Regions from separate parts of the Paenibacillus sp. GM1FR genome, predicted to be linked through region 2. Evidence: riboswitches for the same ligand, from Rfam matches in the RefSeq annotation. Region 2 holds a riboswitch; the other holds the start of a gene.
What was found. A riboswitch is a leader RNA that binds a small molecule or an ion and turns the genes downstream of it on or off. The one in region 2 is predicted to bind thiamine pyrophosphate.
Positions count from the first base shown of each region.

Region 1: linked by a shared signal. The riboswitch ahead of tenA (thiaminase II) and the one ahead of PAEAM_RS12165 (ABC transporter ATP-binding protein) in region 2 are both predicted to bind thiamine pyrophosphate.

Region 1 is NZ_MKZL01000011.1:1,268,152-1,285,135, reverse strand. Features, by position in the region: gene PAEAM_RS11460 (ABC-F family ATP-binding cassette domain-containing protein) at 1-476, shown strand, start outside; gene PAEAM_RS31775 (collagen-like protein) at 547-921, opposite strand; gene PAEAM_RS11450 (endo-1,4-beta-xylanase) at 1,396-4,068, shown strand; TPP riboswitch at 4,275-4,372, shown strand; gene tenA (thiaminase II) at 4,486-5,148, shown strand; partial or broken gene PAEAM_RS11440 (CD3324 family protein) at 5,469-5,735, shown strand; gene PAEAM_RS11435 (nucleotidyltransferase domain-containing protein) at 5,904-6,986, shown strand; gene PAEAM_RS31770 (hypothetical protein) at 7,186-7,332, shown strand; gene PAEAM_RS11430 (glycoside hydrolase family 32 protein) at 7,727-9,319, shown strand; gene PAEAM_RS11425 (GH32 C-terminal domain-containing protein) at 9,447-13,250, shown strand; gene PAEAM_RS11420 (PucR family transcriptional regulator) at 13,356-15,107, opposite strand; gene PAEAM_RS11415 (amidohydrolase family protein) at 15,271-16,479, shown strand; gene PAEAM_RS11410 (amidohydrolase family protein) at 16,503-16,984, shown strand, end outside.
Region 2 is NZ_MKZL01000012.1:78,771-95,754, reverse strand. Features, by position in the region: gene PAEAM_RS12170 (ABC transporter permease) at 1-690, opposite strand, end outside; gene PAEAM_RS12165 (ABC transporter ATP-binding protein) at 680-1,444, opposite strand; TPP riboswitch at 1,604-1,706, opposite strand; gene PAEAM_RS12160 (radical SAM/SPASM domain-containing protein) at 1,925-2,800, shown strand; gene PAEAM_RS12155 (S-layer homology domain-containing protein) at 3,066-5,900, shown strand; gene PAEAM_RS12150 (pectate lyase) at 6,241-6,909, shown strand; gene PAEAM_RS12145 (copper amine oxidase N-terminal domain-containing protein) at 7,090-8,043, opposite strand; gene PAEAM_RS12140 (ECF transporter S component) at 8,733-9,326, shown strand; gene PAEAM_RS12135 (ABC transporter ATP-binding protein) at 9,327-10,898, shown strand; gene PAEAM_RS12130 (energy-coupling factor transporter transmembrane component T family protein) at 10,873-11,667, shown strand; gene PAEAM_RS12125 (outer membrane protein assembly factor BamB family protein) at 11,769-14,072, shown strand; gene PAEAM_RS12120 (methionine ABC transporter ATP-binding protein) at 14,204-15,013, shown strand; gene PAEAM_RS12115 (methionine ABC transporter permease) at 15,010-15,681, shown strand; gene PAEAM_RS12110 (MetQ/NlpA family ABC transporter substrate-binding protein) at 15,746-16,585, shown strand.

The DNA.
Region 1 (16,984 bases), on a different contig from region 2:
AGATTAGATCGTATCTTCCAAACTATGGCTTTGAAGGAGAAATCCTTGATCAAAAGATTGAATCGTTATCAGGCGGAGAAAAAAACATGCTTCAATTGGCTAAAGTTTCTGCCAGTCAGGCCAACGTATTGCTCCTGGATGAACCGACAAGCCATTTGGATATCTATACACAAATCGCATTGGAGAAAGCCATTGAAGACTACAAAGGTGCGATTATCATGATTTCTCATGATTTCTATTCTGTTGTAAATGGTATGGATTATGTTTTAATTATTGAGGACAAAACGATTAGTAAAATGAGTATAGAAGAATTTAGACAGATGATTTATGCTAGTCATTTTGATGAAAACTATCTAGAAAATGAACAAAAGAAAAAGTCTGTTGAAATGAAAATTGAATTGGCTTTAAAAGATACTAATTTTGAACTTGCAAAGAGTTTGGTTGATGAGCTAGAAAAGCTGATTAAGTTGCTTTAGACAAGGTGAATATTCCATAAATCTAAATCCCCCAGTATGTGGATTAATCCGCATACTGGGGGATTTACTTCTAGAAACAGCTAAACGAGCTGATTCGCTGCAGATCAATGCCGGTGTATAGCCAGAAGAAGCCATTCCAACGGAAGCCAGCCACCGAGTTTCTACCTACAAATACCGGGTACATCCAGAAGCCGGGACCACGATCCGGCCAAATATATGTGTAGCGAAACAGACAGCCGGATATGGCTCTTGGATCTACCGCAAATAACGAAGCGGGTTGCTGTGGAATGAATGATGGTGGCGGTCCGGTAGGTGCCTGCACGCCTTGTGGTCCGCCGCCTCCACCCCCGGGGAACGATGGCGGACCAGGAAATCCGCCGGGTCCTCCGGGACCCCCAGGTCCGCCAAACCCTCCACCAGGTCCAAAAGGAGGTAAAAATGTCATATCACATCACTCCTGTTCATTAGTCTAATGTATTGTATGTAGGCAATTGAGAAGGGGAATGGGTGGAAGCCTATAGAAGGCCGCTAATAATCAAGTCGAATCAAGTAAATTAAATTGCAGAAAAATGTCGAATAAAGTGATTGCTAACTAATTTATTATAACGAATTGAATGCTGTTACTGGTAAAGCAGGCATGACCAAAATGATTTTGCATTTTCCTTATGTGAGTAGGGGAAGGCATATCGTTTTGGTCTTTTTTATATCCAAATCGGATTCCGACAAAAATAACGGACCAAAGCAAAAACAGAGTTGGATTTCCAGCTTCCTAAACCTACAGTACATTACCAAATGATAACTTTTTATTGTAATTATTGTAAATTTGTTATATGTAAGCGCTGTCTAAAGAGCTATAATCTATTTATCTGGATGTTAATCCGTTCAGAAATACGTAGACCAAATCAAGAGGAGGAATTGTATGAAACGGTTAGGTCAATGGAATATAACTGCCTTGATTCTTGTTCTCGTACTCGCCATGCTTCCATTTTCGAATGTCTCACATGCAGCCAAGGCAGTTACGGAAGTGGAGGGAGGTCATTTGAGCACAAACTTTGAAGACGGTACACTTCAGGGATGGACTCCACGTGTCGGTAGCGAAAGGCTGACAGTGACACAGCAGGAAGCATACGAAGGTCAGTCCAGCATGCTGGTCGCCAATCGTGAGCGTTCCTATCATGGACCGATGTTATCCATGAAGGATCTGCTTAAGCGTAACCAAGAGTACGAAATTTCGGCATATGTAAGACTTACTCAGGAGCCCACCACGGATCAAACACTACAGCTCACCACACATAAAAAAACAACTGCCGAAAGCTGGAACCCGATCGGTAGCGTGAAAATTGCCAAAGCAGAATGGAATACATGGCACAAGATCACCGGAAAATTTCAATATAGCGATGATCCCACTGAATTGAATTTGTTCATCGAAACACCCTACATCTCTGAAGATAGCGTAGATACGTTATCGTTCTATGTGGATGATGTATCATTTACTCTGGCCGAGCAACTGGAGATTGAAGAAGGGATTCTGTCTCTGGAGGACCTGTATCAAGATGATTTCCCCATTGGTGCAGCGGTGTATCGCTGGCAGTTGGAAGGCGCATATGGACAACTGCTCACAAAGCACTTTAACAGCTTGACCGCAACCTATGAGATGAAACCGAAGTACATGTCTCCTTCCGAAGGTGTTTATGAGTTCGAGGCAGCCGATCAATATGTTCAGTTCGCGGAGGAGCATGGTATGGGCGTACGCGCACATGCGTTGTTGTGGCATATTGATGCAGCAGAGTGGATGTTCAAGGATCCTCAGGGTAACCCTGCGAGTCGAGAATTATTACTTGCCCGGATTCAGGATTACGTTGAAACTGTCATGACCCGATACAAAGGTAAGATCTATGCCTGGGATGTGGTAAACGAGGCGATTGCGGATAGCAATGGTGATGCCAACGGTTTACGTAAAAGTCCCTTTTATGAACTAATCGGTCCGGATTACATTGAGAAGACCTATGAATTCGCTCGTGCAGCCGATCCGAATGCCAAATTATATTACAACGAATACTTCACGGAAATCCCTGAGAAAAGAGAGCATATGTATCAGTTGGTCAAACGACTGAAAGAGAAAGGGCTCATTGATGGTGTGGGTTTGCAATCTCACTATAACCTGGAATCCCCGCCCATCGACGAAATTGAAAAAACGATCAACATGTTCGCCGAACTTGGATTGGATATTCAGATCACGGAACTGGATGTGGATAGCGGAATTCCATTTGGTGAAGAGATGTCCGATGAAGTTGCGGTAAAGCAGGCGTATCGATATAAGGAACTGTTGGATTTGTACAAAAAACACAAAGACCACATTTCTTCAGTTACCTTATGGGGACTCCAAGATGAGAAGTCTTACAACAACCAGGCTATGCTGTTTGATTCAGCCCTGAAGGCCAAAAAAGCATACTGGGGACTTGTGGATGAATCCAGCTTGCCTGTGTTGACACAGAGAGCCGTCTCACTTTCGGGTAAACCGGATATCAAAAAACAGTCACAAGATCCGCTCTGGAACAAAGCGGTGTCTACTCCACTGAAGGGTGACTCTGCGGGATCAGCCAATTTCCGCACCTTATGGGATCATAGTAACCTGTATATCCTCGTGGATGTTCAGGATGCGAAGGCAGATGTGAATGACAGAGTAGAACTCTTTGTTGATCTCAATAATGGCAAGACCACTTCATATGAAGCAGATGACCGACACGTAATCATTAAGCGGTCGGGCAAAGCTGAGGGTGTGGAGCAGCGTTCATATCGTGTACGCGAGACAAAAGCCGGATATCAGGTTGAATTGTCCATTCCGTGGGGTGGTATCCAAGTCGGATCAGAATATGAAGCCGGCTTGGATATCCGCGTGACTGATGGCGGTGCAAGTGGGACACAACCTTATAATCCACTGTACTGGAATGATCGAACACAGTCTCAGGAACAAGATACAAGCAAATACGGCGCGATTCAGCTTGCCCCTATGCCCAAATCTGCAAAAGCTGTGCAAGGGATTGTTCAGATTGATGGGAAGAAAGACGCCCTATGGAATAAGGCTGCACCATTTGAAGTAAAACGATTGAATGAGACCGAAGGTGCAGAGGCAGTGGCTCGCGCAATGTGGTCAGGTGAGTATCTATATCTGCTGATCGACGTCACTGATCCAAACATCATTACAGACAGCATCAACCCATGGGATCAGGATTCGGTTGAGATTTTCCTGGACGAGAATCACCAGCGCACACCGTATTTTCAATATGATGATGCCCAGTTCAGAATCAGTGCTGACAATGTGGGAACCTTTGCAGGGGGGGCCTCGCCCGGACGCCTTGTAAGTGCTGTGAAGACAACGAATAAAGGATATCTCGTAGAAGCCAGAATCCAGTTGCAATCATTGACGCCCAAAGCAGGGAATGTTCTCGGTTTCGAGCTTCAAATTAACGACAACCAGGGCGGAGGTAAGCAGAGCGTAGCCAAGTGGAATGATACGACCAATGAGAGCTGGAGAAACACTTCCCAGTACGGAATACTCACTTTTGTCGGAAAGAACAAACTCGGGCATTAAACCATCGGCAGTAGTTGCAAGAATAGAAACCATCATAACAGTGGCTAAAACTCAACCATTGTTGTGATGGTTTCCATCGTTTACATACGTCACCAAAGGTGATGAGGGGCGATACAATCTGCCTTGACTATATTTAACAGCCCTTGATATACTAAATGGATGTTATTTTTTCTTTTATGTGGATAAGAAAGTAATCAACTACATACAACCGTTTGCGAGGGAGCCTTAACCGGCTGAGAGGGTATTAAACCGACCTTACCTGATTTGGATAATGCCAACGTAGGGATGCAACGATGAAACACTGTACTTGGGTAGCTCATGCGAACCCACTTGTTTTAGTGTATTTGTCTGCGAAACATCCTATGGATGTTTCGTTTTTTTGTTTTTGAATACGTACATTATGAATTGGAGGAACACATGTTGACTATTTCAGAGAGACTATATCAGGCAGCACAGCCTGTGTGGAAGGAATGTCTTGAGCATCCCTTTGTTAAAGGAATCGGAGATGGTTCCTTACCGGTCGAACAATTTCGTTATTATTTGCTGCAAGACTACTTGTACCTGTTCGATTATGCCCGTGTATTTGCACTAGGTATCGTCAAGTCGCACGACCCCAAATTGATGCAGTTTTTTAGTAAAAACGTAGATAACATCCTGAATGGTGAAATGAAAATTCATCGTTCTTATATGGAGCGATTAGGAATTACAGAGGATCATGTTTTCCAGGTAAAACCTGCACTGAAAAATGCAGCCTATACTAACTATATGCTCTCTGTTTCCCATGCGGGTGGCATAGCAGAAGTACTTGTATCCATTCTGGCCTGCTCATGGAGCTATGCAGAGATTGGTCAAGTCCTTGCCCAAAAGCCAGGTGCAGCTGAGCATCCTTTTTACGGAGAGTGGATCACAGGATATGCTTCCTCTGAATACAACAGCAACAATCAATCCCTAGTGACGTTAACTGATAAGCTATTAGAAGGCTGTAGCGAGGGAACGTACCAACGGATGGAAGATATTTTCGTGATGTGCAGTCGCTTTGAACTTGATTTTTGGGAGATGTCATGGAGGCTGGAGTCATGAGTTCACTGGTAAAGTAGAGAGCAGCTAATCAAGGTGAGTACAGAATAATCAGAACATGTTAGCCCAAAAATACATGATTAAACATTTGAACAACAAGCCCTGATATAATAAGCAAATAGCAACTATCTATTTTCTGGAGGTGAGGCTATTGAAAACAATCGGAGTAGGATTCTTACATGCACGGCTCTATGCAAAGCCAGTGAAGGATATGGCAATGCTTTGCATAGAGCCCGGGAATAATCACATTGCCAACGACGAATCGTAATATTCTACTAACTGGCTTTGCACCTTATTGATCTATTAAATAAGGAGTGAGGCCCATGAAATATTCAAAAGCCGAGTCTATTTTTCCGGAAGAATTGTTACGTATCATTTAGGAATACGTTCAAGGGGAATTGGTTTATATCCCAAAACCCAAAGAGGCGCACCTGAAATGGGGCGAGAAAACAGAGAGCAAGAGCAGGGTCTCTGCTCGAAACGCTGAGATTAAATCCTTATTCCGCAATGGAGTCAGGATAGAGGAGTTGGCGGATCGGTATTTCTTGTCCTGCGAAAGCATAAAGAAAATAGTCTATACAAAGAACTAATCAAGGAACTAATGAAATCCGCTAACTCGTCGTATCGACGGTTTAGCGGATTTTGTGCAAAGATGACTTAAATCAACTTATACATAGTAACCGTACCTCTAAGTCGATAGACTCAAGTTAAGGTTGTTGTGATGAAGGACGGCCGGATCATACAAAGAGGTGTAACGAATGAACGAAATCATAAAGAAGAAGCTGCTGGACAAAAACGAACTGCTCATTAACATGGTGATTGAACGCGTAAAAAGAGATTTTCTAGATGATATCGCCATTATTGGGCTTACTGGTTCATTTAGCACCGGTGACTTTCACGAGAAGAGCGATCTTGATTTAATTATCATTAATAATACAGAAAAGGGATGGGGAATATCCGATTGCTTCATCTTGGACGACGTTGGATATGATATCTATTGCACGCCATGGGATTCAAGAATACAAGAGCAATCCACCTTGGAGAGTCCCAACGTATCGAGCCTAACCGACCTGAAAATACTCTACTATGCAACGCCTGAGGATTTGGAGAAATTGAACGACTTCCAGCAAAAAGCTCTTGATGCACTTGCGAATCCGATAGGAGAAGTGTGTCTTAATCGAGCAAATAAATGGATCGATCTGGCTAAGCAAGCATACAGTGATACGATGCTTGGTGAAGATATCGGTTCAGTGCGATATGCATCTGCTGGCGTTCTGTACAATCTCGTCAATGCCTTGGTGAGTCTGAATAACACGTGTATCAAACGAGGGATCAAGCGATATTTGGAAGAGATACGTTCGTTTCGCTATGTTCCAGATGATCTCGAATCCTTATACATGTCAATCATCGAAGCTCATACCATTGAAGATATTCGAATAACATCTTTTAATATGTTGAATAGCGTTACGAGGTTACATAGCACGATGTGTGATAACTTCATTGTTAAACCGGCTCCGACCTTTGATAATCTGAGGGGAACATATGAAGAATTGTGGTGCAACTACCGCAATAAAATTTTGAACAGTGTTACAGCGAACGATGCTTCCTACGTCTTTCTTTCGGCCTTTGGAGCACATGGGTATCTTGCTGAAATGGCCATGGAGAAAGGCACCAAGAAATATGATCTTATGCAGTACTTTGATGCAAATGATTTACCAGTTATGAAAGAGAAGCTCCTTGAAGTGATGGATGATTATCGAGAAGAGTATGATAAGGTCGGCAGAAAAGTCGAACGTTTTACAACATTTGAGCAACTATATGCCCATTATATGAATCAATGACCTTACGTTCCAGGTAGTAATAAGTCCAGGAATTGTACACAAGGAAAAAATACTTTTACAATGATTGGCAGTACGTTATAATACAATCACCAGGTAGATCACCCAACAAAAAAGTGAAATATTGTAATACCCAGTCACACTCGGCTCGTCATATTCTTGAGCCGCTTATTACAACATAATAGATATCGGAGGTATGGTTATGGTCAAGAAGAAAATTTCGACAGCCATCAGCGCAGCTTTAATCGTTTCTATGCTGGCTACTGGCGTGATCGTCGCTATTGAAGGTAAAACAACGTTAGAGGTAGCGAAGTCAGCAGGGGATAAAAAGGTTGAAGTTATTAAATGAAGGCAAGACGTTAATTAATTAACCTGCCGCGGGAAATGAACATATTCCTATTGAAGTCGCTATTTTAGCGGCTTTTTTTGTTTTATCGGTAAAATTGGGTTTAATACTAACGATATTTTGTTGAACAAGTAAAGAGAAGTTTAGATGCAACCTTTTTTACATTTGTAAACTCTTAGGTTTAAAGTGATAAAAAAATGATTAGACAACTTAAATAAAAAACTGTTATTTTCTATAATCAATCATAAATTGTGCAAATGTAAACTGAAACGGATTTATACATAAAAAATAGTGTTCATTTAAACAAAAATACTTTGACAAATGAAAACGAGTGGCTTATTTTGTTAATAAGGAATGCAAATTACTTTTTTTAGATTTTAAATAGCCTTAAGGGAGCGTGAATAAAATTAAAAAAGTACATCTATCAGGTGAAAATAGTATCAGCAAAGATCCAGAAAACTTTATTTATAAAAATGAATACCGACCGCAAATACATTATTCCCCTAAGGGAAATTGGATGAACGATCCTAACGGAATGGTTTATTACGAAGGAGAATATCACCTTTTCTACCAATATACTCCCCATGATACGCAGCCTGACTTCGGCAGAATGCATTGGGGGCATGCAGTAAGTAATGATTTAGTACATTGGGATGAACTCCCACCAGCCATCTCGCCTGGGGAAGATGGAGCGATATTTTCGGGAAGTGCGGTAGTCGATAAGAACAATACAAGCGGATTCTTCAACGAAGCAGGATCAGGATTGGTTGCAATTTATACTAATAATGGTAACAACGCTCAACCCGGTAAACCGCAGGTTCAAAGCATCGCTTACAGCAAGGACAAAGGTCGAACCTGGACAAAATATGAAGGTAACCCTGTTTTATTCCCTACGGAGACGCTAGACTTTCGAGACCCAAAGGTATTCTGGCATGAAGAATCTTCAAACTGGGTAATGGTTCTTGCTGTAAGTGACCGTGTAGAATTTTACACATCTTCGAATCTTAAGGATTGGTTTTTTGCAAGCGGTTTCGGTTCTGATATTCCAGGCATACATCGTGGGATTTTTGAATGTCCTGATGTTTTTAAATTCCAAGTGGATGAGGACCCTAATACCACTAAATGGATTCTGACACTAAGTGTCGGAGATAGAAATGGCGTAAATCCAAACGATTCAGAACCACCCGCAGGCGGTTCTGGCATGATGTATTTTATAGGTCACTTTGATGGTAAGGTTTTTACACTAGATGAAACATTGGAATCATTCGATACAATCCAATGGATAGATTACGGATCTGACTTTTACGCGGCCGTGACCTGGGATGGTATACCGAATGAGGATGGGCGAAAGATTTGGGTCGGCTGGATGAATAATTGGCGTTATGCTTCCACTCTTCCTTCTAAAGAATGGCGTGGCCATATGTCCATCCCACGAGAGATTCAGCTCAGGACGTATTCGGAAGGACTTCGCTTAATTCAAGCACCCATAAGTGAGTTAAATCAACTTAGAAGATCAATTCTGTCTCTACAAGACATTACGATTAAACCAGATATGAACGTTTTGTCTGCTGTTTCTGCTGCAAAGATGGAAATTATTGCGGAATTCGAAATCGGTAATGCAATAGAATTTGGGTTCAAGGTGCGAAAGTCTTCCTCTTCCAACCAGGAGACAGTCATCGGATATAATGTCTTGAATGAGGAGTTGTTTGTCGATCGAACGAAGTCAAACGCTGTTGATTTCCATCCTGATTTTGCTGCAAAACACAATGCCCCTATGAAGCCAGAGCATAAACGGTTACAGTTGAGCATCTATGTTGATTGGTCAAGTGTAGAGATCTTTGGCAACAATGGGACAACTATCATTTCAGACACGATTTTCCCCGACTTGGGAAGTAGAGGACTGGAACTCTATGCCATTGGTGGAGAACTAAAGGTCGTGTCGCTTCAAATCAATGATCTCGTAAGCATTTGGGAGAATCAGAGTGTTTAGAATTTAGTAATGGCTTGATTCCCCTTAATGGTTACTGCGCGGTTTTGGGCAACCGAACTGAACTGGTTGTCCAAAACCAATTAAATTTGAACCAACTTCACAATATTATTAGAAAAGAGGGTAAGGAATGAACGATAAATCTAAATTCGCAATATGTCTTCTGATGGCAACGGGATTAACTCTGACTTCAAACGGTATTTTTACATCTAAATCATTTGCGGCTAGTGCTGTGCTCGCTGATCAGGAAACAAATAAACAGGCAAAGGAGGAGCTTGATATTTTTGAAAGCGCATCCAAATCAAATACCAATCTGATAGGCTGGCAAGTGAAAGGAAAAGGAGGATTAGAGGATACTTCAGAAGGAATCTTGCTAACTTCACAGCCTAAAGAAAATGTAATGGCCATCTCAGAGACAGTGTCCGATGATTTTATCTATGAAGCTGATGTCATGATCAGGGATACGAAGGCGGATGCAACATTGTTGTTTCGATCTAATGAGGATGGCTTTAGCTCGTACATGCTGCAAATCGTTCCGGACGCAGGTCTGATTCGGTTAAGAGATGCAAGAAATGGAGATGGGAAATTAAAGGAGGAGCGTAAAGTTTCTGTTGAAATGGGGCAAATCTATCATCTCAAAGTGAAGGCAGTGGGTTCCTCGCTAAAAGTATATTGGGGCAATCAATATAAACCATTAATTGATGTTCAAGACATTTCGTATCAAAGCGGAAAGCTTGGACTCCATGTATGGGATGGATCCGCCTTGTTTTCGAACATCGTGGTGAGCGATCTGAAAGGTAATTTGGGGACGGTGATTTCTAGCAAGGGAAAATGGCAACCTGATATCAACGGCAAAAGAGGGACGGTAGAACAGGGGAGCATAGCACAGCAAATCTATACCAAAGAGGCGACTGATATGGTCTATGAAGGGATTATTACCCTTCGTCCTGATTCTATTGCAGCTCTCGCATTTCGATCTTCAAGCGATGGAGCTGAAGGATATGAAGCTACTCTTACGAAGGAAGGAGATCAGGTCCGTGTAAGTTTGACGAATACAAAAGGAACAGTAATTGCAAGTTCGCAACGTACTTATCCGAGTCAGATGGGAGCCAAACATCATGTGGAAATCAAGGCAAAGGGAGATCGAATTCAGGTCCTCCTGGACGGATACACTACGGCCGCGATTGACGTGAAAGATTCAACCTACAGGAGTGGAAGTACCGGAATCGTCGTAAAAAAGGGGACGGCTTACTTTCAGGATACTTATGTGACGGAACTGAGCCAATATTACAATGAGATATATCGTCCACAATATCATTACACGCCAATACGTGGTTCAGCGAGTGATCCAAATGGACTTGTCTACTTCGAAGGAGAATATCATCTCTTCCATCAGGATGGAGGAACATGGGCGCATGCGGTAAGTAAAGATATGCTGAACTGGAAACGGCTTCCGATTGCACTTCCCTGGAATGATCACGGACATGTCTGGTCTGGGTCGGCTGTTGCGGATATGACAAATGCATCTGGTTTATTCGGAGATTCAGGAGGCAAGGGCCTTATTGCATATTATACTTCCTTTAACCCAGATAGCCCGAATGGGAACCAGCGTATAGGTCTGGCATACAGTAAAGACCAAGGTCGTACTTGGGAGTATTCGAAGGAACGCCCGATTGTGATCGAGAACCCAGGTAAGAGCGGAAATGAAGCTGGGAATTGGGATTTCCGCGATCCGAAAGTGATCCGTGATGATGAGAATAACCGCTGGATTATGGTTGTGTCCGGAGGAGATCATATTCGTTTCTACACGTCAGCGAATTTACTTGACTGGACATTGACAGATAATTGGGGATATGGGGATTACGTCCGCGGAGGCGTATGGGAATGCCCTGATTTGTTCCAGCTTCCGGTAGACGGAACATCACAGAAGAAGTGGGTTATGATGATCAGTACAGGAGCAAATCCCAAAACAGGCGGATCAGATGCCGAGTATTTTATCGGTCATTTAACAGCTGATGGTAAATTCGTGAACGATAATCCGGCAGGTAAGGTGTTAAGAACAGATTTTGGTAAAGAATTTTACGCTTCGATGTCTTTCGCTAATATGCCTGATCATCGCACAGTGATGATGGCGTGGATGACGAATTGGGACTATCCGTTCGCTTTCCCAACGTCCAATTGGAAAGGTGAACTAACCATTCCGAGAGAAGTATCATTGGTAACAACCAAAGATGGAATTCGGATGGCGCAAAGTCCAATCAAAGAATTGGAATCACTGCGTAAACCTTTGTATTCTGCTTCTAACAAGTCGGTGAGTCCTTCTTCCGGGAATCTGTTAAAAGGTATTATTTCAGGTGCTTACGAAATTGAAGCTGAAATTGAAATCCCTGAAACCAGCACAGTGACCGAGTTTGGCTTTAACATTCGTGAGGGTGCAAATCAGAAGACGGTCGTGGGTTATAAGGCAAGTGATAGTCATATGTTTGTGGACCGAACTGCATCCGGTGAAACGGATTTTTCTAACCTTTTCAGTAAGAAACATGAAGCACCTACGCAGATGGAGAATAATCGGATCAAGATGCGTATTCTTGTGGATGAGTCTTCTCTTGAAGCCTTTGGTAACAACGGCAAAGTCGTCTTTTCAGATGTAATATTTCCGGACCCTGCTAGTAGAGCGATGGGTTTTTACGTGAAAGGTGGGAATGTGAACGTTGTTTCCTTGAAAGTGCATCAACTTCAATCTGTCTGGAATGAGGACACTCCTTCAAAAGCTCAAATAAAGATGGATACGAGGGTTCGGGAACTGGGGGTAGGCGAGTCGGATACACTGCAGGCGATGGTCGAGTATGGACCAGGTTTAGGCGCTCAACCGCTTAAGTGGAATTCCAGTAATAACGAAGTAATAGCCATAGACTTGGTAGACAAATCACACGCGGTTATTAAGGCAAAAAAAGAAGGGGAGTCCATAGTCACCGTATCTACTCCGAATGGTAAAACTTCCAGTAGTGTGCTCGTTAAAGTCTCAGGTGGCGAGTTCCGGACAAACCTGAGTGGATGGACTAAAGATCTATCTGCTGCTTCATGGTTAGTTAGTGAACATGGGATTCGTGGTAAATATTTTAGCGATGCGAATTATATTGCCAAAGAAAAGGCTGGGAATTTTACGTATGAAGCAGACATGATGCTTGGTGAAACAGGAGGGGCAGGTTCTATTTTGTTCAGGGCTAGCGAGGATGGTCGCAGTGGTTATTATCTGAATCTAGACCCTAACATGAAAGCAATTCGTCTGTTCTATAAAATCAATGGAGGATTTGAAGAACGTCAGGTTCTTGCAAAAGTACCAACTTTCATTCAGCCAGGTCAAACGTATAAGGTGAAAATAGAAGCGAATGGTCCGCATATTATCGTTCATATGAACAGTCAAAAAGTCATAGATATCATGGATGGTACTTTTGCAGAAGGCCACTTTGGACTGAATGTATTTGGCGGCTCCGCATCTTATCAGAACGTCAATGTCAGCAACGGTGAACCTGCAAACATCACCAAGTCCAGTCTTATAAATGCCGCAACACAGAAATCCATTTATACCGTGAACCTTGTCAACGGGGAGCCGGTTACCTTGCAAGATACAAGTGCAGCTTCCGTCCAGAAGTGGGTATTTGTTCCGACAGGTGACGAAGCAGGTTCGTATTCGATTCGTACTACGGCCGGTCAGACGCTTGATCTGGATATAGGGCAAAACAAACTTCAGTTGTATCATTACTTAGGGTACAACAACCAGCGTTGGGTCCTTCACGAGAACAAAGACGGATCCGTTCATATTACTTCAGCTCATCATCAAAAAGCATTAGAGGTATCGGAAGATGGGACCGAACTCTTCTTAAGTGAACTGAATCCATCACTTGATCGACAAAAGTGGATATTAACGAAATAATAAATTTATTCCATGATGGCGTATCTCATAGATATTCCAATAAAGAAGTGTCGCGAGACAGGAACATGTTCAATTCAAGTCGCTATTATAGCGGCTTTTTTTGTTTTAATCTTGTCCTAGCAGAGGTTCGATGGCTAGCGCTATGCGGATTCGTAAGCTTTCAGTTGGATCTTTGAGTTTCACACCCAGGATTTTTTCACACTTTTCCAGTCGATACACCACCGTATTTCGATGAACGAAAAGTTGCTTGGATGTTTCGACAAGCTGGCATTGTGTATCGTAAAAAGCGTTTAAGGTGCGCAGCAACTCTTTTTTTTCATGTTCGTCTGCAATCTGCAGCAGTCCGTTTAAGGTCGCGTCGTAAAATTGTTTCAGTTCGTTGTGGGGAAGCATGTGGAATAAATATCCGATGTCCTTGGCTTGGTAAGATTGGACAAATTGCTTGCGTTTTAGCCAGTAGCCGAATTGCAATGCATTAACTGCTTCTGTATAAGAATGACGAACGCCGAGTACATTTGTTGCAGGTTTGCCAATGCCGATAGACAGACTCAGTCCTGTCTCAACATGTAGCTCTTTAAGCATTCCCGACAACTGCTCGGTGATTTTCACCTCATCCCACCCCAACTCAGGGATAGATAACAGAAGACAGTAGGTATCATGTTTGGTAAACATGACGAAGGATTGATCTAACCCACCAAAAAGACGTTTGATGTGCTCGTATTGCTCCTCTTGCTCCGTGATATTATCTCCTTTCGGAGGCGCCGAACCTTCGTGATTAGGAAATCTTTGATGCATGTGATGCACCTCGTCATTACGCATGGTCAGCACGACGCTTGCACGCCCCTTGATAAGCCCACATCTCTTGCCGCGGTTCAGCGCCTCCTGCTCAGAAGTGATATATCCCTCAATCAGATCGGAAAAGAATTCGTTTTTGTGTCTGCGGGAGCGCTCTTTGACAGCCTGTGATTTGGTCAGCTCCATTCCAATGACGTTGGAGGCCTGCTCAAGCGTCAGACCAAAAAGGCCAGTCCATTGATCCGGCGAATGAAAGGATAACAAATAGCCTTCGTGGCGGTAAGTTTTTACTGGATATACCAGCATGCAGCAACGCTCTCGGACTGATGTGTTGATGAGGCACAACGAAGTGGGACTAGAAATATCAGAGAAGTCTTGAAGTGTATTTACAGCGGCTGCAGTGAGTTCAGCAACACTTGTATTCTGGCTGGAAGCAGAGATAGTTTGCCATTTGTAGTTTAACAGAACGACTGGGGATGAGAACAGTTTGGACAGAGAATCGATAATGCTGGAAATTCCTTTGCCGCGCATGATCATCTCGGAGAATTTTTTGTGGATGCTGAGTGCATATTGCAGTTCGTCGCTCTTGTTATTCAGAATCACACTGGTCGATCGCTGCAAAATTTCGCCAAGGGATAGACGGACATCGGAAATTTCGATGATGGGAAATTCGTTCTGATCCGCTTCCCAAAGTATTTCATCAGGGATTGGTAGTTCAAAGCGCTTGGTTTTGATGGCCAACCCCGAGCACTGAAGACGCTGCATGTCCCTGATTAGATGAATAAACATCTCTGGCTGCTGCTTCATGAAAAAGCCGTTGGTCAGCAAGAGCTCATTTGGCCTTAGAAACCGAATGATATCCGGACAGTCCATAATGTTGACCGTTTGAACCTCACGTATTAGACCCTTATGCCCCGTAATCACTCTGGCATCATCGTAAATGCCGTTTTTCAGCAAATCTGTCAGCAGCACATCGACCCATCCCTTTCTGGAACAAGTTATTTTATTGTTAAGTAATATAACACTACGATCATGTGGAGTAAATATCTTTGGTTTGATCATCCAAGATTGCTAATTATTTTTATCCTTTTCATCCAATGATTTCTCAGAAAGAGTGAATTATGCTTAAAGTGTTTCTTGCGTGTAATAAAAGCGTACATGAACGGAGGATGTAATTATTGATCTACTTATCACAGATACGGTGATTTCCGGGGCTGAAAGGCGAATGGATGTCGGGATATCCTCAGGCAAGATTGCATTTGTCACGCCATGCGGGGAAAGGAAAACCGAAGCGTCTCGTTTAGTGCGGGGCAAAGGAGGCTTATTGCTGCCCGGATTCGTCGAGCCGCATATTCATTTGGAAAAAGCATATTTGCTGGATTCCATGGATCGGGAGGCGGAGTCTCTCCAGGACGCGATCCAGATAACATCCAAACTGAAAAGTTCATTCACGAGGGAGGACATGTATCGTCGCTCGCTGGTTGTCATTCAGGAAGCCGTCAGGAATGGTGTAACCCATATGCGTTGCCATGCAGAGGTCGATCCGGTTCTTGGACTCAGAGCTGTCGAATCTGCTCTTCGTCTCAAACAATCCTTAAAACATCAACTGGATTTACAGGTAGTTGCCTTTCCGCAAGAAGGGGTGTTCAAGAGTCCGGGGACTGCTGAGTTGATGGAAGAGGCCGTTCGTATGGGAGCCGATGTGATCGGAGGAATCACGTATCAGGATGCAGACCTAGGGGAACACTTGGATTTTGCATTTGCTCTGGCAGGGAAGTACGGAAAACCACTAGATTTTCACGCGGATTTCTCGGTCGATTCCAACGACCGTGCCGTTGTGGAAATTGCAAAAAGGACAATTGCTGCAGGCATGCAGGGGCATGTAGCCGCCGGACATGTAACCTCGCTCGGTTCCCTCCCTAAACACGAAGCTTCGGCTATCGGGAAGCTTCTGTGTCTTGCCGGAATCAGCGTCATTACGCTGCCGATGACGGACCTCTTTTTGAATGGAAGGGAAGGCCCAGAAGGTTATCATAGAGGTCTGACTCCTGTGAAACTGCTCCAGGATTGTGGAGTGAATGTGGCAATCGGAGTCAATAACGTGCGCAACCCATTCACGCCGTTTGGCAAAACAGACCCGATTGAGGTTGCCTGGCTATTGGCGATTACTTCTTACATGGGCGGCAAACGGGATGCGCTCATCTTGACCAACATGCTGACGCATAACGCGGCACAGGCGTTAGGCATTGATAATTATGGCGTTAAGGTTGGCGCTCCGGCTGATATGGTATTGTTCCGAGAGCGGTCGGAAAGGGAAGTTCTGCTTAATAAACCGGAGGCCCGCACGGTTTGGAAATCGGGATTACAGGTAGCTTGTACTGACTCAAAACTTTTGGAATTACCGTGGTTGTCGGATGGGATAGAAACAATCTAATTATGAAGTAAGGGGATGGAGTTATGGAGAAAGGCTTAACACTCGTGAAAAATGTCAAATGGTCGGAAAACCTGTTTGATCTAACGATTGATCAAGCAACTGGACTTATTGTCAGCATTGAGACTGTCGGAACGGATGCGGATCTCACATCTGTAAATATTGCCGGTAGGCCGACAACCGTCATTGACGCGGATGGGCTGCACTATGTACCGCCAATGACAGATATGCATACCCATCTGGACAAGCATTTTATTGGTGAGCCGTGGAAATCTTTGCAGCCGTTTGTCACGCTGCCCGGCCAGTTGGAATTTGAGAAAAGTATGTTGGGGGAACTACCGACCGGGGCGGGAGAACGCGCGAAACGAATGTTGGATTTAATGTTAGCCCAAGGCACAACGGCAATCCGCACACACGTTGACGTGGATCCGCAAATTGGCCTCTCTCATCTTGAGGAGGTCTTGGAAGTGCGTGAGATGTACCGGGGACGCATTGATATGGAAATTGT
Region 2 (16,984 bases):
GCTGGACATACGACGGCTGAAGTACCCTAGACCTTTGCTACCACCGAGCCATTCGCCAATCGTTGCCCCAACCACGCAGTACACCACAGACATCTTTAGCCCCGAGAAAAAAGAGGGAAGTGCCAGCGGAACCTGGAGTTTGCAAAAAATATCCCACTTGTTGGCGCCCATGGTGAGCAGTAGTTCACGCTGCTCCGGATCGCCTTGGCGGAGTCCATCGTAGGTACTGACCACAATGGGGAAGAATGCGATTAAAAATACCACCGCGACTTTGCTCCACAACGTGTAACCAAACCACAAGATAAATACGGGGGACAAGGCGATCAGCGGGATGGTCTGACTAATTACAATGAAGGGATATAGGGCCTTTTCAATCGACCGGTTCATATGCATGCCTGTTGCCAGCGTAATTCCAGTCACTATGGACAAGCCAAAACCAACAATAACCTCCATAAAGGTAGCAGGCAGATGGATGGTCAACAGCAGACGACGATGTTCAACCAGTGAGCCTATGATGGCCGTGGGTGCAGGAATGATGAAGGAGGGCACCCAACCCATACGCACACTCACTTCCCAGATCGCCAGTAATAAGAACATGAGCATAATAAACAAACCATATTGGGAAAACCAGTTCGAGAGCCACTTCGAACACCACGTCCAGACGCTAACCTCAGCTCTATCATTTTGCATGCAATTGTTCCTCCAGTTGTTGCCTCATCTGCACGAGAGCCGGTTCGTAGATCATGTCCGAATGCCTTGGGCGTGGTAAAGGAACCGTCATCTCCCGCAACTGCTGACCTTGCCCCCCTGGAGTTAACAGAATGATACGGTCACTTAACAGCAGGGCTTCTTCAATGTCATGTGTAATGAACATCACGGTTTGGCCAAAGCCCTCCCACAGCTCGAGCAACCAGCGATGCATTTCTCGTTTGGTTAAGGCGTCGAGTGCACCGAAGGGTTCATCCAGCAACATGAGCTGCCCGCCTGTAAGCAAGGTACGAAGCAATGCGACCCGCTGCCGCATGCCGCCGGATAACTCATCTGGATAGGCCTGCTCATAACCGGACAAGCCGAACCTTGCCAATCCTGCGATGATATCGGCTCGTAGTTTGTCCTTGTCCTGTCGGCCTGGTGCAAGCTCGGCAGGTAGCATGCAGTTCTCCATGACGGTACGCCAGGATAACAGCAGATCTTTCTGCGGCATATAGGCGATTCGTCCGAGCCGTTGTCCTTGCGGTACACCAGCTATATCGATGATGCCAACGGTTGGCTCATGCAAGCCTGCGAGCAGCTTGAAGAGTGTGCTTTTACCTGACCCGCTGGAGCCAATGAGCGAGACAAATTCTCCTTGTTGGACCTGAAGCGACACATTGGCGAGCACGGGTGAATCCTTTTTTTCAGGAAAAGCGAAGCTAACGTTCTCAATGGTTACATGGTTGTTCATCTGATCCTCACCCCCTTGATGTCAGACTGCTGGAATAACAACGGCATCCTATACTCTGCAAAAGGAACAAAAAAAGACCCACCCATTTCCGGAGAAATGAGTGGGTCTGTAAGTTAAATCAGCAATTTATCTTCACATACATGAGAAAATTCCGCTTACTAAAAGGCCGCTCCACTTCCCTCCGCTGGTATGATCCAGATCAGGTTCAAAGGGTCCGAATAGTCATATTCGTCTCAGCCGCAAGGCTCCCCTAGTGCAAAAGTTCAAGATATGCAGTTGTCTGTTCAGCATATATCACTTGAACATGAACTGTAAAGAGGCAGCATGATGGAATTCTTGAGATGAACTTGGAGTCAGACCCGAACAACTGAACAATTTACCTGGGCTCCCTAACCCGATATAATAGGGGTGGCGCATATTGGCCGGATCACAAAATGCAGGTGGGATTGTTCTCCCTCCTAGGCAGAATGGGGACCCGAGTTGAAAACGTTCAAAAAAGTATATATTGAGATCACGAGTATCTGCAATCTGGCATGCAGCTTCTGTCCGCAGACACAGCGTGCCAAAGGATTCATTGACCCTGAAGTCTTCAACAATATACTGGATCAAGTTAAACCACACACCAATCATATTTATCTACATGTCAAAGGCGAACCCTTGTTGCATCCCAAAATAGATTTGTTGCTCGATTCCGCACATGAGAAGGGACTCAAGGTGAACATTACAACGAATGGTACACTGCTGCCCAAGACTCAGCATAAATTGCTTGGCAAACCAGCGCTGCGGCAGATGAATTTCTCTCTGCACAGTTTCGATGGGCATGAAGGTTCAACAGACCGTGACGGATACCTGCGTCATATTTTGTCCTTTGTACACGAGGCCGTTAAGCACAATGTCATCATCTCATTCCGACTTTGGAATCTGACGCAGGATAACTTCACAAATGCTCAGATGAATCGAAATCGGGAGACCCTTGAAGTATTGGAACGTGAATTCAATCTGGATTTCCGCATTGAGGAAAAAGTGGTTCCAGGCAGTGGGGTCAAAATTGCCCCGAATGTATACCTGAATCAGGACCATGAGTTCCAGTGGCCAAGTCTGGATGCACCTGAAGATGACGGTAAAGGCTTTTGCCATGCACTTCGCGGTCAGGCAGCTGTGCTTGTAGATGGAACGGTGGTTCCATGCTGTCTCGATGGCGAGGGTGTGATTAACCTGGGTAATGTGCACGAGAAGTCATTCTCGGAGATTATTGAGGGTGAGCGAGCGAACAATCTGGTATATGGCTTCTCCAAACGCGAAGCTGTAGAAGAGTTGTGTCGAAAGTGCGGTTATCGTCAGAGATTCGGAGCCTAGAATATATAAATTCACTTAAAAACGAACCTACCGAAAATATTTTTTTCGGTAGGTTCGTTTTGTCTTTATTGCGAAATTATTTAGATAATAAGAATTGAAATCAATTCAGGATAACAACTTTTTTGTAAAATCATAGTTTATTAATCTTGTTTTTATGAATTTGCATGGTATTATTATCCTATTGATTAGGAGGTGTATTAGTTCTAAAGATTCATATATTAGTGGATTTACCAACCAGAAGCCTACTGAGGAGTGTGTTTTAGTTTTGAATTCAAAATGGAAAAAGTTTAATCACAAACTATCGTTAATGCTTTCTACGTCTCTGATTGTTTCTATGTTATCTATCAATTTATCTGTATCGGCAGAAGTGGCTACATCTAAAACTTCTTTTACTGATATTGATAATTCGTATGCCAAAACGGAAATAACCAAATTAGTAGAACAAGGAATACTCACAGGATTTACTGATGGGACATTTAAACCTTCCGATTCGGTAACACGAGCTCAATTAGCAAAAATTATGGTCGGTGCGCTTAATTTAAAGCCTGATAATGTCGAAGCAAGTCAATTCAGAGATGTAAAGGAAGATCAATGGTATGCCGGATATGTAGGTGCACTTGTCAAATCTGGAATTGCTCAAGGTACCTCCAAAGATAGCTTCTCGCCTAATAAAAATGTGACAAGAGAAGAGTTGGCTGTATTTTTTGTTAGAGCCTTTGGTTGGGACAATCAAGATCTAACGAGTCAAACATCCAAACCACAACTCTCAGATTTGGGTCAAGTATCCAACTGGGCGAAAGATTCTGTAACACTAGCCTATCAATCTGGTTTTATCAAAGGATTAGTCCAAAAAGATGGAACAGTAAAATTTAATCCATCAGGCATAGCAGATCGACAGGCGCTAGCTAGACTTGCATATGAGTTTGTGATAAATAAGTCTACATATGATAGTTACATGGCTCCTACCAAGACAGAGATTGATACTGAAGATTCAAATGAAGTAAAACCTGAAACAACAAAACCTTCTGAAGGTAAGAGTAAGGGAAATAGCGGTAGCAGCTCCGGAGATAAAGGGAACGGAAGTAACAATGGTGGAAATAGTGGAGGCGGGGAACAAGCCCCTAGTAATAATCTCTCTGCTCCAGGTACATATACTCTTGGTAATGTAACTGGAAATATAACTATTAGTTCCCAAGGTGTCGTTCTAAAAAACACCAAAATAAATGGTAAGCTGAATATACTTGAGTCCGTAGGAAATGGTGACGTGATTCTTGATAATGTTAATGTCACGGGAACTACTGAGATTCAAGGCGGAGGACCAAATAGTATTCATGCAGTGGACTCGGTTCTTGCAACAGTGATTGTTGACAAAGCGGACGGTAGTATTCGTTTGGTCCTTGAAGGTGGAAGTGATGTTCAGCAGATTGAGATTAGATCTGGTGCAATCGTACAGAATGTCTCCACAGGTGATGTCGGACCGATTGAAATAGCAGAGTCGATTCCCCATAATTCTTCGGTAGTGCTCAGTGGAAGCTTCGACTCTGTTATGGTTCATGCAGAACAAGTTTCAGTGGAGTTCGGAGATAACTCCACCATTGGAAATCTCGAAGTGTTCCAAGAAGCATTGAGTACAGTGTTTAAAATTAACCATGGTGCTGTAGTGAATCGGGCTATATTAAATGCAATCGTACAATTTTCTGGAGCGGGAACATTATCTTCTGCTCTGGTCAATGTAGAAGGTATTGATTTTAGTCAACTTAATCAACCCCCAGCTATTGAGGTAGATCCTACAGTGACTAGTATAGTTTATTCACCTCAAGAAACAGAGTTTTCAGCAATTGATTCGACCCGTCAGATCGTATTCATGGGTATCGCTACCTCAACGATCAAAGATATCACTTCCATTGCAGAATGGAATGTCGAGGATAGCACTATTGCCATTGTTGACTCAGGCAAGATTCAAGCTAAAGGCAACGGTACGACAGTGGTAAAAGCCAAATATGGAGATTTCGAAATCAATGTTCCAGTAACCGTTGCAGTCTATAACGAAGGAACAGTCTATCCGACACTCAAAGGGATTCAAGTTACAAATGGAAGTGCAAAGTTGAATTTTTCTGAGGGTTTGGATGTTTCTGAACTGACTGCAAATGATTTCGTAGTTCGTGCCTATTTTGATGGGGCGGAACAACAATTGAATAACTTGCAGTACCGCAATGGCGAACTTACTTTTGATGCTATTAATAGCTACGGAGCCACATTGTACATCACTGTGGAGTCAGATGTTAATAAAACACATTTTGCAGGAAGCCAAAGTGGTGCAATCAAACTTACAGGATTCGGTGGTCACATCAAGGATGTAGCTGGAGCACTGGTTGCAGATTTAAGTATTTCGTTTAGAAAAGGCCTGGATAACAAAACAGGTGAAATTGTCGGTACTGTCAAAACGAATACTCAAGGAAACTACTATATCAATCTTCCCCCAGGCATCTACACAGGTGAACTTGGAGGTGGAGATACAAAATATATTACAACTTATCTCATTGGTGTCTCGGCAGTAAATGTGGAGAATAAACGTGAGAATCAAACTGCTATTGAAATACCTACACAAGATGAAACACGCTTCGTGTTAACTTGGGGTAAAGATCCAGTGGATCTGGATTCACACCTCGTAGGTCCAGCAGGTGATGAGGGAATGTTCCATACGTACTACTCTGATAAACAATATTATAATAATGGCGAACTTATGGTTGATTTGGATTTGGATGATGTAACGTCTTACGGACCTGAAACGACAACCATTCGTCATTTACTTCCTGGAACGTATACATTCTATGTTCATCATTTCTCTGGATCAAGCACAATCAAGAAATCTGGTGCCAAAATTGACGTGTTCCATGGTGCTGTAGCCACCCCAAGTGCAACGTATACTGTAGCAGATGCCAGTGGTAATGAAAGATACTGGGTCGTTCTCAGAATGATCGTTTCTGAAGAGGGTGTGGTTACTTATGAAACAGTAAATGAATTTACCAATCTTGACCCACTCACTTCACTTCAACCATCGGATGAAATTAACGAAGATGAATTGGAAACTCTAGAGTAAAATAGAGTACTTAGATTAGTTTTAAATCTATCATGTAGAAACCCTGTCTATAAAAAGACTAAGGGTTTCTTTTTTTGTAGGAAACTTTTGGTGGCTTAAATAGAGCATATCCGAAGTTGATATCGGTACATAACAAGTAGACATGATACCTCAAAGCATGTTGAAACATCAGGCTCTATGCTGGAAAATACAAACGTGATCTAATGATTATTCTAGTTACCTTCCTTATTTGGTAGGATTAGGTTGTGGGTCGGACTGAGGTGCACCTCTGACGATCTTCCAGGACAAGCTCAGCCTTGTACAATACTAAAAAACAAGAGAATAAGGGAGGAATAAAGTTATGAAAAAAATGTTGACGTTGTTACTGTCCGCTGGTTTGGTTGCCTCTATATTTGGTGCAGTTCCGGCTGCGGCTGCGCCTACGGTTGTAAATTCAACTATTGTTGTTCCAAAGGGCACGACCTATGATGGTCAAGGCAAAACATTTGTAGCTAATCCTTCCACACTGGGCGACGGATCTCAAGCAGAAAATCAGAAGCCAGTCTTCCGTCTGGAGGCAGGGGCCACGCTCAAAAACGTAAACATTGGATCACCAGCTGCTGATGGTGTTCACTGTTATGGCAACTGTAATATATCGAATGTGGTCTGGCAGGACGTGGGCGAGGATGCACTGACATTGAAGTCTGCCGGAACGGTTAACATTACCGGTGGGGCAGCGTATAAGGCTTATGATAAAGTGTTCCAGATGAATGCAGCTGGAACAATTAACATCAAAAATTTCCGTGCAGATGATATTGGCAAACTGGTTCGCCAAAATGGTGGAACTTCCTTTGCAGTTAACATGACGCTGGATAACTCCAACATTTCCAATGTAAAAGATTCGATTATGCGTACAGACAGCAGCACATCACAAGGGAAAATTACGAATACCCGTTATTCCAAAGTACCAACGTTGTTCAAGGGGTTTGCTTCAGGGAAAACGAGCCAGTCTGGGAACACGCAATATTAGACAGGAGATTGAATCGCTGGAGTTGGTAAAAGTTTAAGCTCCGCTTGTAATTTGAAGTTAAAATATAACGCCAAAAAGAGCGTCCCAAGGTCATTGCCACAATGACTTTGAGGGCGCTCTTTGTAATGCAGATGTGATAATATATTTCTGCTGAGCAATGTCTTATAGAGGATGCTCAGACTATTTCTCTCCCGGAACTTCAACGATGACTTTGCCTTTCTCGGGGACAACAGAACCGGTATCAATAGAGCCCAATTTGTTCATGATCTCGTAAGAGGTTTCTTCAAGCATGCGAGAGTACTTGAATGATACGAGTGTTTGACCTGTTACGGAAGGACGAGTCCCTGCTTCAGCAACGGCTTTGTTTTTAATAAAGAACAGGTCACCGATGGTCCCGGCATTTTTGCTGATGTTAGCCTGCCATTGTAGCAGTGCACTTCCATTTTTAAGGATATAATAACTGATCAGATCGTTATACTCAACAACGAAGAAACGATCTTTTTTACCTTGCTCAAAGATGTATTCAATGGATGAATCCACCGGACCCAAAGGATTGCGAATGTCCAGACGTGCTTGTCCCAGTTCAGAGAAGCGTGGCAGATGCAGTGCGGCTTCACGCGCCACAGTCAGATCGGAACTGTTATATTCTTTTACAATCGTAGCATCGGTAGTGTAAATGTAGGCTTCCTTGGCCTTCTGGTTCCACTGCACCTTGGCACCAAAAGCTTCACCGATGGCACGGAGCGGAAGCATCGCTTTACCATTCACCAGAATCGGCGCTGAGGATAATGTCGCATTCTGACCGTTTTTCTTCATTGTTTTGCTGTTAGGTGTAAGGACATACTTATCGCTGCCTGTGCTAATGCTGATCTCTTTTGTTTTGTTATTGTAACCAAACGTATAGTTGCCGAGGAATTGAAGCTCCGTCAATGCCACGTACGTAATACCCTGCCGTATGACAACATCATATTGAGCTTGAACATTGTTAATATAAGCTGTCGGTTTAGGTTTAGTTGTTGCGGCTTCCGCCACAGTGGATGAGAGTAAGGCAGGTGCCGTGCCTGCGGTGAGTATCGAAGCGGCAAGGACCATTTTCCATGTTTTAAGCTGCCAAACAGAATTGTAATCTTTCATCACTATCAATCTCCCTTCTAATGTTTAAGACGGACTACATAACCTAAATGTTTCATATTATGGGAAGTGAACCATCAGATACTTTCCCCTGTTACCCCAAATGAAGCATGATGATTTTTCTAGGGATTGCCACAAATACCCATCTGATGTACATTAGAAGCAATGAAATAAGTGAACCGGGAGCTCAATGAAGTTGGGCTGAGAGAGTGGCCTTGTGCTGCTGACCGTACATCTGATCTGGGTAATGCCAGCGTAGAGAACATGGATTTGCGATATGTAAGGGTGAATTGTGGGAATGAACGTGGATGAACAACAGACCTCTTTGAACTGTGGTGGTGTATCTGCCAGGGCGGAGGGGTGCTGGTTGATATTACGTATTTTCGACATCCATCCAATACATCATTGTGAAGATTGTCCACTGTGCGTGAGGCCTGCCCGGAACCGGGGAGGCTTTTTCTTTTATTTTTAGAGGTTGTTCAAAAAGTCTGCTTTTGATTACGAAGGATGCCTGACGGCATCATCAGCATCGAATATGGAATTCAGCCGAAATGTCCGTTGCTCACGTAGTTTTCCCTACGCTCCGCTACTCCATTTCTAGCTTCATCCCATCTTCTTGGTACTGAAAACCAGTCTTTTTGAACACACACTTTTACAACCCCCACAGGGAACAAAGGAAGGGCGTAGAGAACATGGCAACAACAGCAGGCAACAAGCGATTGAAACTAACGGATATTCTGGTAACCATCGTGATCGCAGTAGTGTTTGGGGTGATTTACAAGATATGGGGACCTACATATGACTTGATGAAACCATTTGGCGTTCATGCGGAGCAGATGATCTACGGCATGTGGTTTATGGCGGGCACGTTTGCTTTTGTTATCATTCGTAAACCAGGCGTGGCTATTCTTGCCGAAGTTGCGGCATCAACGGTAAGTGCTTTTCTGGGTAGTGAATGGGGCATGTCCACACTTGTATACGGTCTGTTGCAAGGATTGGGAGCCGAGATATTCTTCGCCGCATTTTTGTATCGCAAAACCAATCTGTTTGTCACCTGTCTTGCAGCCATAGGAGCCGCAGCGGCTTCGCTTTTGCTGGATTACCAGTACGGGTATATTGATTCACTCTCGGCCTGGAACTACACGTTATTTATCGGATTCCGCTTCATCGGAAGCATCTTGATTGCTGGAGTGTTCGCTTATTATCTCGCCAAAGCATTGGAACTGACTGGTGTGACACGCTCACTTAGACCGGTATCCAAACAAGATTATGAGGCGCTGGATTAGATGAACGGGGAAGGGAATTCGCAAGCGGTAAGTGTAACTAATCTAAGATGCAAGTTCCCGGGAGAGAAAGCCTTGGTATTTCAAGGCTTGTCTCTTTCTGTGCGTCAAGGAGAGAAAGTGCTGTTGCTTGGCCCAAGTGGCTCCGGTAAATCAACGTTATTGCAAATTCTGAGCGGTCTGATACCACGTTCGGTTGAGATTCCGATGAAATGTGATGATATTCAGATTCCCGCCAAAGCAGGAGTGGTCTTTCAAGATCCGGATACCCAGTTCTGTATGTCATTTACAGATGAAGAGATCGCATTTGTTCTGGAAAACCGAAATATTCCGCGTGAAGAGATGCCTGCTCTGATTGAATATTATCTGAAACAAGTGGGGTTATCCTTTGAACAGAATCGTGTATTGATCCAGTCCATGTCTCAGGGGATGAAGCAACGTCTTGCGATTGCTTCGATGCTTGCCATGGACCCGGAGGTATTGTTTTTGGATGAACCCACTGCACTGCTGGATGATGAGGGGACTTCCCAGGTGTGGGATACGGTCAGACGGATCGCCAGTGACAAAACAATCATCATCGTTGAACACAAAATAAACGAGATTGTGGATATGGTCGACCGCATCATTGTGTTATCACCTGAAGGAAAGATTGTGGCGGATGGGCCAGCACAGCAGGTATTTACTCATGAACGGGAAAAGCTGAAGGCTTATGGAATCTGGTATCCGGGTGTGTGGGATGAGCACGAGCAGGCAGCTAAGCAAGAAGAGGGAAGTGCTTCTGGAGAGCTTCAAGTGTGTGTGGATCACGGCATCTCAAGTTTGGAAGCACAGCAATCGTCTGGCTTATCCGATACACCGGGTATATCCCCCATATCTCACGTCTCACCCTTATCACCTGTATCACCCGGCTATCAGCCTGCACTGGACTTGCAGCAGTTCACCGGATGGCGTGGGAAAACACCCTTCATTCAGGTAGAACAGGCCAAAGTATGGCATGGGGATTGGATTGGTATTGTCGGAACTAATGGAGCTGGCAAGAGTTCATTGTTGTTATCTCTGATGAATATCCTGAAAACAACAGGTCATTATGAGGTGGACGGTCTGCCTTCTGGCAAAACGGAGCAGCTTGCAGATCAAATTGCATTTGTATTTCAGAACCCGGAGTTTCAATTTGTGACTAACACCGTCGCGGAAGAAGTGGAATTTTCATTGCTGGGGAGCAGGTTGACAACGGAAGAAAGACTTGTCAGGACTGATCATATGTTGAATCAATTTGGACTAATCGACCTCTCCGAGCGCCATCCCTACCAATTATCGATGGGGCAGAAACGACGCTTGAGCGTTGCCTCTGCACTGGTGAGAGAGCAGCGAATACTGCTGTTGGATGAACCTACTTTTGGACAGGATGCCCGCAATACGTTTGCCATGTTAGCTCAACTGGAGCAATTGCGGAGAGAGGGAACAGCTATTGTTATGGTTACCCATGATCGTGAAATTGTAAAAAGATATTGCACCCGAATCTGGACGGTAGATGAGGGGAGGTTAACTGATGCAACTGTCGTTTCCTCACCGTGAAACCTGGCTTCATAACGTCAATCCGGGATTAAAGATGATCATTCTGACGATGATGTTTGTCATCGTTATCCTCATTCACAATCTGAATGTAATGGCCAACGTTGCGGTGGCGATGATGTTATTACTGTGCTGGACAGGTCATCCGTGGTACAGATTGATACTGTACGCATCACCATTCATTCTGGTTTTTATCTCCACGTCTACAGGTATGATGATGTTTGGTAAGGGCGAGACCACATGGTATAAGTGGGGATTGATCCACATAACCGAAGAGAGTTTCTATCGCGGTCTACACTTGGGTTTTCGCTCGCTGACTATGGCCGCGGCAGGGTTACTCTTTGGTCTTACGACCAAGCCTGTTAGACTGTTTTATTCTCTGATGCAGCAGTGGCGGCTTCCGGCAAAATATGCCTATAGCTTTCTGGCCGCGATGCGCATGATCCCCATTTTGCTGGATGAATTCCAGACGCTCCGTTACGCTATTCGTATTCGTGGAACACAGCAACGTGGCTCTCGCTGGAATGTGTATGGTACACTCAAGCGTTACGCTATTCCGCTGCTGGCACAGAGCATTCGCCGTGCACAGCGAATGGCGGTAGCGATGGAAGCGAAAGGGTTCACAGATGGCGCGAGCCGAACGTATTACATTCAGATTGGCTATTCGCGAGCTGATCTGTGGTTTGTATTTTATTATATGCTCACCTTAACGGCTGCTTATTACATCGGGGTTACCTTTCCTTATCATGCTACGATGGTGGATGTAAGGTAATACGGGCAGATAGATAGAAATATATTGAGGTAAACGGTAACTTTTTCCTTTTAACTGCGTCTCTATTGGAAATAACTTCTAATGAATGGGGATGAACGAGAGTGAAGACGGGTCCTGACTGGCAGAGAACGGGGTACAAATGGATTACCATGACTGGATTATCAGCTGTGCTGTTGACGGGCTGGATGCTGCTGGATTCCAAAATGGTCGCCCTTGAAGGACAAGCTTCGGCTACAACGCCACAAGCATTGGGGGCAAGTTCCCAAGTCTTAACTGCAAAGTTAGCTTACAAACAAGGAGACACCGTTACGCTTATGAATGACATCCCTCTGTTCAAAAACAGAAGGGGCGGCAGTGTGGCTGCTGACCAGATGGGGATTGAATACTATACAACAAAAAACGAAAAGTATACGTTGGCCTCGGTTCGAGGTGAGTGGGTGCAGCTTAAGTCAACCGAGCATGGAGACTTTTGGCTGCCAAGTTGGTATGCACTGAAGGAGAGCAGAAGCATGACGGAAACAGCTCCCCAAAGCTTCACGCTCCGATCAGGCAGTAAGTTGTATCTGGCTCCGGATAGTTCTACAACTTGGTCTAGTGAGAGAGCGCTAACAGATAAGGCTGTTATTGTTGCAAAGTGGAAAGGCTGGTATGGGGTCTCCATTGCCCCACGAGTCTGGAATAAAGAATCCTTCACGTATCGGCCAGGACTCTTCTGGATCAAGGCACAGGCTATAGAACAGCGGATGAATGTGGCGGATGGTTGGTTCCAACAGGATGCATCGCTACCAACTTCGGTTATACGCCATCTGACAGATATTAAGCTGAACAAGGCAACCACCTCCAAACAAGTGGCTGGGTGGTTAGGCGAGCCGGATTGGAAAGAGAGTTCAAGCAATCTAAATTTCACGGGTGATTCAATGAGTATTGGACAGTCCTGGAGATATGAGCGGGAAGATGCGCAATTTCTGGTCACATTCAACAAGAATGGCAGACTGGTCAGAACACGCTGGAATTTAGCACAGGATAATCGAAATGCTGTTGTTTCCGATTGGAACATCAGTCGAGCGGATGAATATGGGTTCACAACAAAAATCTATGGCACAACACTGCCAACGACAATCCCTTGGAAACCGGTATGGACCAACCAGGGGGATATTAACTACACTTTTTTACAAGCAGCCACGGATGATGTACTCCTGATGAAAGGGGATGACGGTGGATTTAGCGGGGATTACTACGAAGGTTCTATATATGCCCTTGACCGACATTCCGGCCAGCAATTATGGGAGATCAACGGGGGTTTTGGAAGACAGCAGGCAGTGGTGGATGCAGAGCGCAAATACGTTACAATCTACACCGATTATGACCCTGATAAGAAAAAATACGTGGATCATATTCGTCATTTGAACTTGAAGAACGGAAAGGTCACGTGGACGTACACCCCTAAGCAAAATTTTAGACTAAATGGTATCACCGCTGCGAAGAACGTTGTGGTTGTGGATACCCCGGTTGTTGAGAGCTCAAGCAACAGTTGGTTAACGGTTCTGGACAGTGCAAACGGAAAAACATTGTGGACGCGAAAACTGGCTAAGGGTTATGAATTATTGAACAAGAGTGCAGATGACCCCTATGTGTTGTATTGGGAAAAGAATAAGCTAGTTGCAGCCGATCCGCAATCGGGCCGAACCGTATGGAGCTTGAAAGCTAAACGATCTACCATAGAACAATTTTGGAATGATCCATATTTTGATGGAATCGAACGTATGGATCCCTTTGCAACCACGAATGCTGAAAGATGGCTATCGTTAGATAATCAGTGGCTTCTGCTTGATCTGAACACGGGGAAAAAGCTTGCCCAATTCCCTGCTCGGGTAGGACAGAGATTTGAGGCGCTGGATGATGGCATGTTGTTGATCCGTGAGAACAAAAACGGCGATCATTACGGCGAATATGAAGATTTTACAACCACCCTGTATGATGCCAAGACAGGCAAAACACGCTGGACGCTCAAGGGCAAGATTGAACGAGGACTGGTGGAAGAGGATCAGTTGTATGTGATTAAGAACGGTTATCCAGCGGCTGTGGATTATAAAACGGGGGAGACGCGTTGGAATGCCAAAGATACGATTGCAACACTAAGGCATCCGACGAATCAGGGAAGTTATCTGGTCATTGATGATCAGTTGCTGTTGCCCATGGACGAAAATCTTCTCGTAATGAACAAAAAGAATGGAGCACTGTTAGGTCGTGTACATGACGTTGTGATGGGAAACCCGGAGCACCGGGACCGGGATGCGAAGAATGGAATGATTAACCGGATCGGTAATGAAGTGTATGTGGGTTCGTCCAACGGACGTTTTCGTGTACATGAAGCCAGCCGCCTGCAGGAGGCAATCTCACCTTAAAAGCTTGTCTCGTAAGGGATGTTGATTTATTATAAATGAACAGGCTTGCTCGCGCTCCGGTTATCGGCTGTGCGGGCTTTCTTCATGTGTTCTTGAAGAACCATGCATGATCATTCACGGGAGGACTCTCCATGATCTCATTATATGGTGTAAGCAAACGTTATAACGAGCGCGGTTCCCGTGCAGATCAGGGATTCGAAGCATTAAGCTCGGTGTCCCTCGAAGTGGGACAAGGAGAAATACATGGCATCATTGGATCAAGTGGTGCAGGCAAATCCACACTTCTGCGGATGCTCAACGGGTTGGAAAAGCCGGATGATGGTGAGGTTGTTGTGAATGGGCAGCACCTGACCCAGATGAATGAACAGAGTCTGCGTCAGGCACGAAGATCCATTGGTATGATCTTTCAACACTTCAATCTTGTCAGTAACCGAACGGTGAGTGGCAATGTCTGCATGCCATTGGAGCTTGCGGGTATGCCCCGTGCGCAGCGAGTTGAACGTGGACTTGAGGTACTGCAGTTTGTTGGACTGGAAGACAAGGCGGGTCAATATCCTGCTCAGCTTAGCGGAGGACAGAAGCAGCGTGTGGCGATTGCACGAGCGCTGGCCAGTCGTCCGGATGTGCTGCTCTGTGATGAACCGACCTCTTCGCTTGATCCACAGACCACGAACGGTATCCTGGATGTGCTGCGTCATATCAATGAAACGCTGGGCGTGACCATTGTTGTAGTAACGCATGAGATGGAAGTGGCTCGCAGACTATGTCACAGGATATCCGTCATGAAGGATGGGCGACTCGTTCGTACGTTGTCTAAAGCGGAAGTGAGCAGTATCCCTACTCCGCAGCCTGATCTGCTGACCTCCTTGCTTGCGGGTGACGAATACGGGATGACAGGTTCGTCTCTGTTCCGTAAGGCAGAACAGGAGGACAAGTCATGAAGTTACCTGAGTCTGTGCTGAAGTATCAGCATGAGATATGGCAGGCGATCGGAGAGACTTTTGTTATGGTGGGCATCTCTATTGCGGCAGCTGTTCTGATCGGGTTACCTCTGGGTACACTGCTGTACTTATTCCGTAGAGGACAACGGTATCAGAATCAAACGCTGTCCTTTGTACTCGGCAGTATCGTTAACATCGTTCGTTCGTTTCCGTTCTTACTGCTGGTTGTATTCATGATTCCATTCACACGGATTGTTGTGGGAACGTCTATAGGTACGTTGGCGGCAACCGTGCCACTCTCGGTCATTGCAATTGCCTACTACGCCAGACTGGTGGAACAAGCGTTGCTGGATGTACCGAGGGGAGTGGTTGAAGCTGCTGCTTCCATGGGGGCATCGACGATGCAACTTGTGGTGAAGTTTTTGTACGTGGAGGCACGATCTAGTCTTGTACTGGGACTCACAACAGCTACGATTAGCTTCATCTCCTACTCGACGGTGATGGGTATTGTAGGTGGCGGCGGTGTTGGTGACTTTGCCATTCGCTACGGTTATCAGCGCTTCGAAACGGAGATTATGGTATTTACGATCATCATTATGATTATCCTGGTACAGATGATCCAATTCACAGGTAGCAGACTGTCCCACTGGCTGGATCGAAGATCCTGAACGGTTGGACCGTGCATTATTACGAATAACCAATACAGATTATACGATGAGGGGTAGACATGAAATGAAAGTGAAAATGATGCTTATGTTGCTTGCAGTAATGCTGGTTGTAGTTGCTTGTGGCAAAAAAGAAGAAACACCTGCGGCTGAAGGAACAAAAGAAGATACACAAGCTGCACAAGAAGTTACGCTGAAGGTAGCCACGTTGATTCCACCGATGACAGATGTGCTCGATATTGTTAAACCGCTATTGAAGGAAGATGGCGTTAACCTGGAAGTTGTTGTGTTATCAGATAACGTACAGCCGAATACGGCACTGGCGAACAAGGAAGTGGATGCAAACTTCTTCCAACACGTGCCTTACATGACCCAGTATAACGAAGCGAACAATGCCAATCTGGTGGCTGTACAGCCTATCTATAATGCCATTTATGGCGGCTACTCCAAAAAGTACAAAACGATTGAGGAATTGCCAGAAGGTGCAACGATTGCAATTGCAAACGATCCTTCCAACATTGGTCGCTCTCTTGTGATGCTGGAGCAGAACGGATTGATTAAGCTGAAAGAGGGCGTAGGTTTTAACGCCACACAGGCAGACATCACCGAGAATACAAAGAACTTCAAGTTTGAGGAAGTGGACTTGTTGATGCTGGCTCGCATGATGGATGATGCTGATCTGGTAGCCATGACTCCGGCATATGCCAGTCCGCTCGGTCTTACACCGAAGAAGGATGCACTGTTAACCGAGAAGGATGATTCCCATTTTGCAATCACCATGGTTGCCCGTGAGGATAATAAGGACTCCGAAGCCATTCAGAAGCTGGCTAAACGCATGGCGGGTCCAGAGGTCAAAGCCTTCTTCGAAGAGAAATATGCAGATATCGCGATCCCGGCATTTAAATAGAGAATACGTTGGTCCAATGTAAATAACCTTTAGATCTGAGCGATAACGCTTGGATCTTTTTTTTGTCGTCCGCTTGCTTATTAACAAGTATTTAGAAAGTTAACAATTTGGTCATATCCCCGGAACACTTTATTTAATAGTTTTTTCGTATAATTTGTTTGAAAATAGTTCTTTTGGATTATAAATTAAGAGATTTGTTCGAGTTTTGTAGTGTAAAGAGTGTTTTTCACAAGAAGTGAGACCTAGTTTTTTGAAAAGATGGTTTACAATCTATGAGAGCTATACAAGAGCTATATAAGTTGTATGAATCATTCAGCAATTGGCAGGTTGTTCTGTCATCGGAGTGGCAAGTGTAAATAATCACTAGTTCAACTTATAAGTAGATCAAGTAAAACTAAA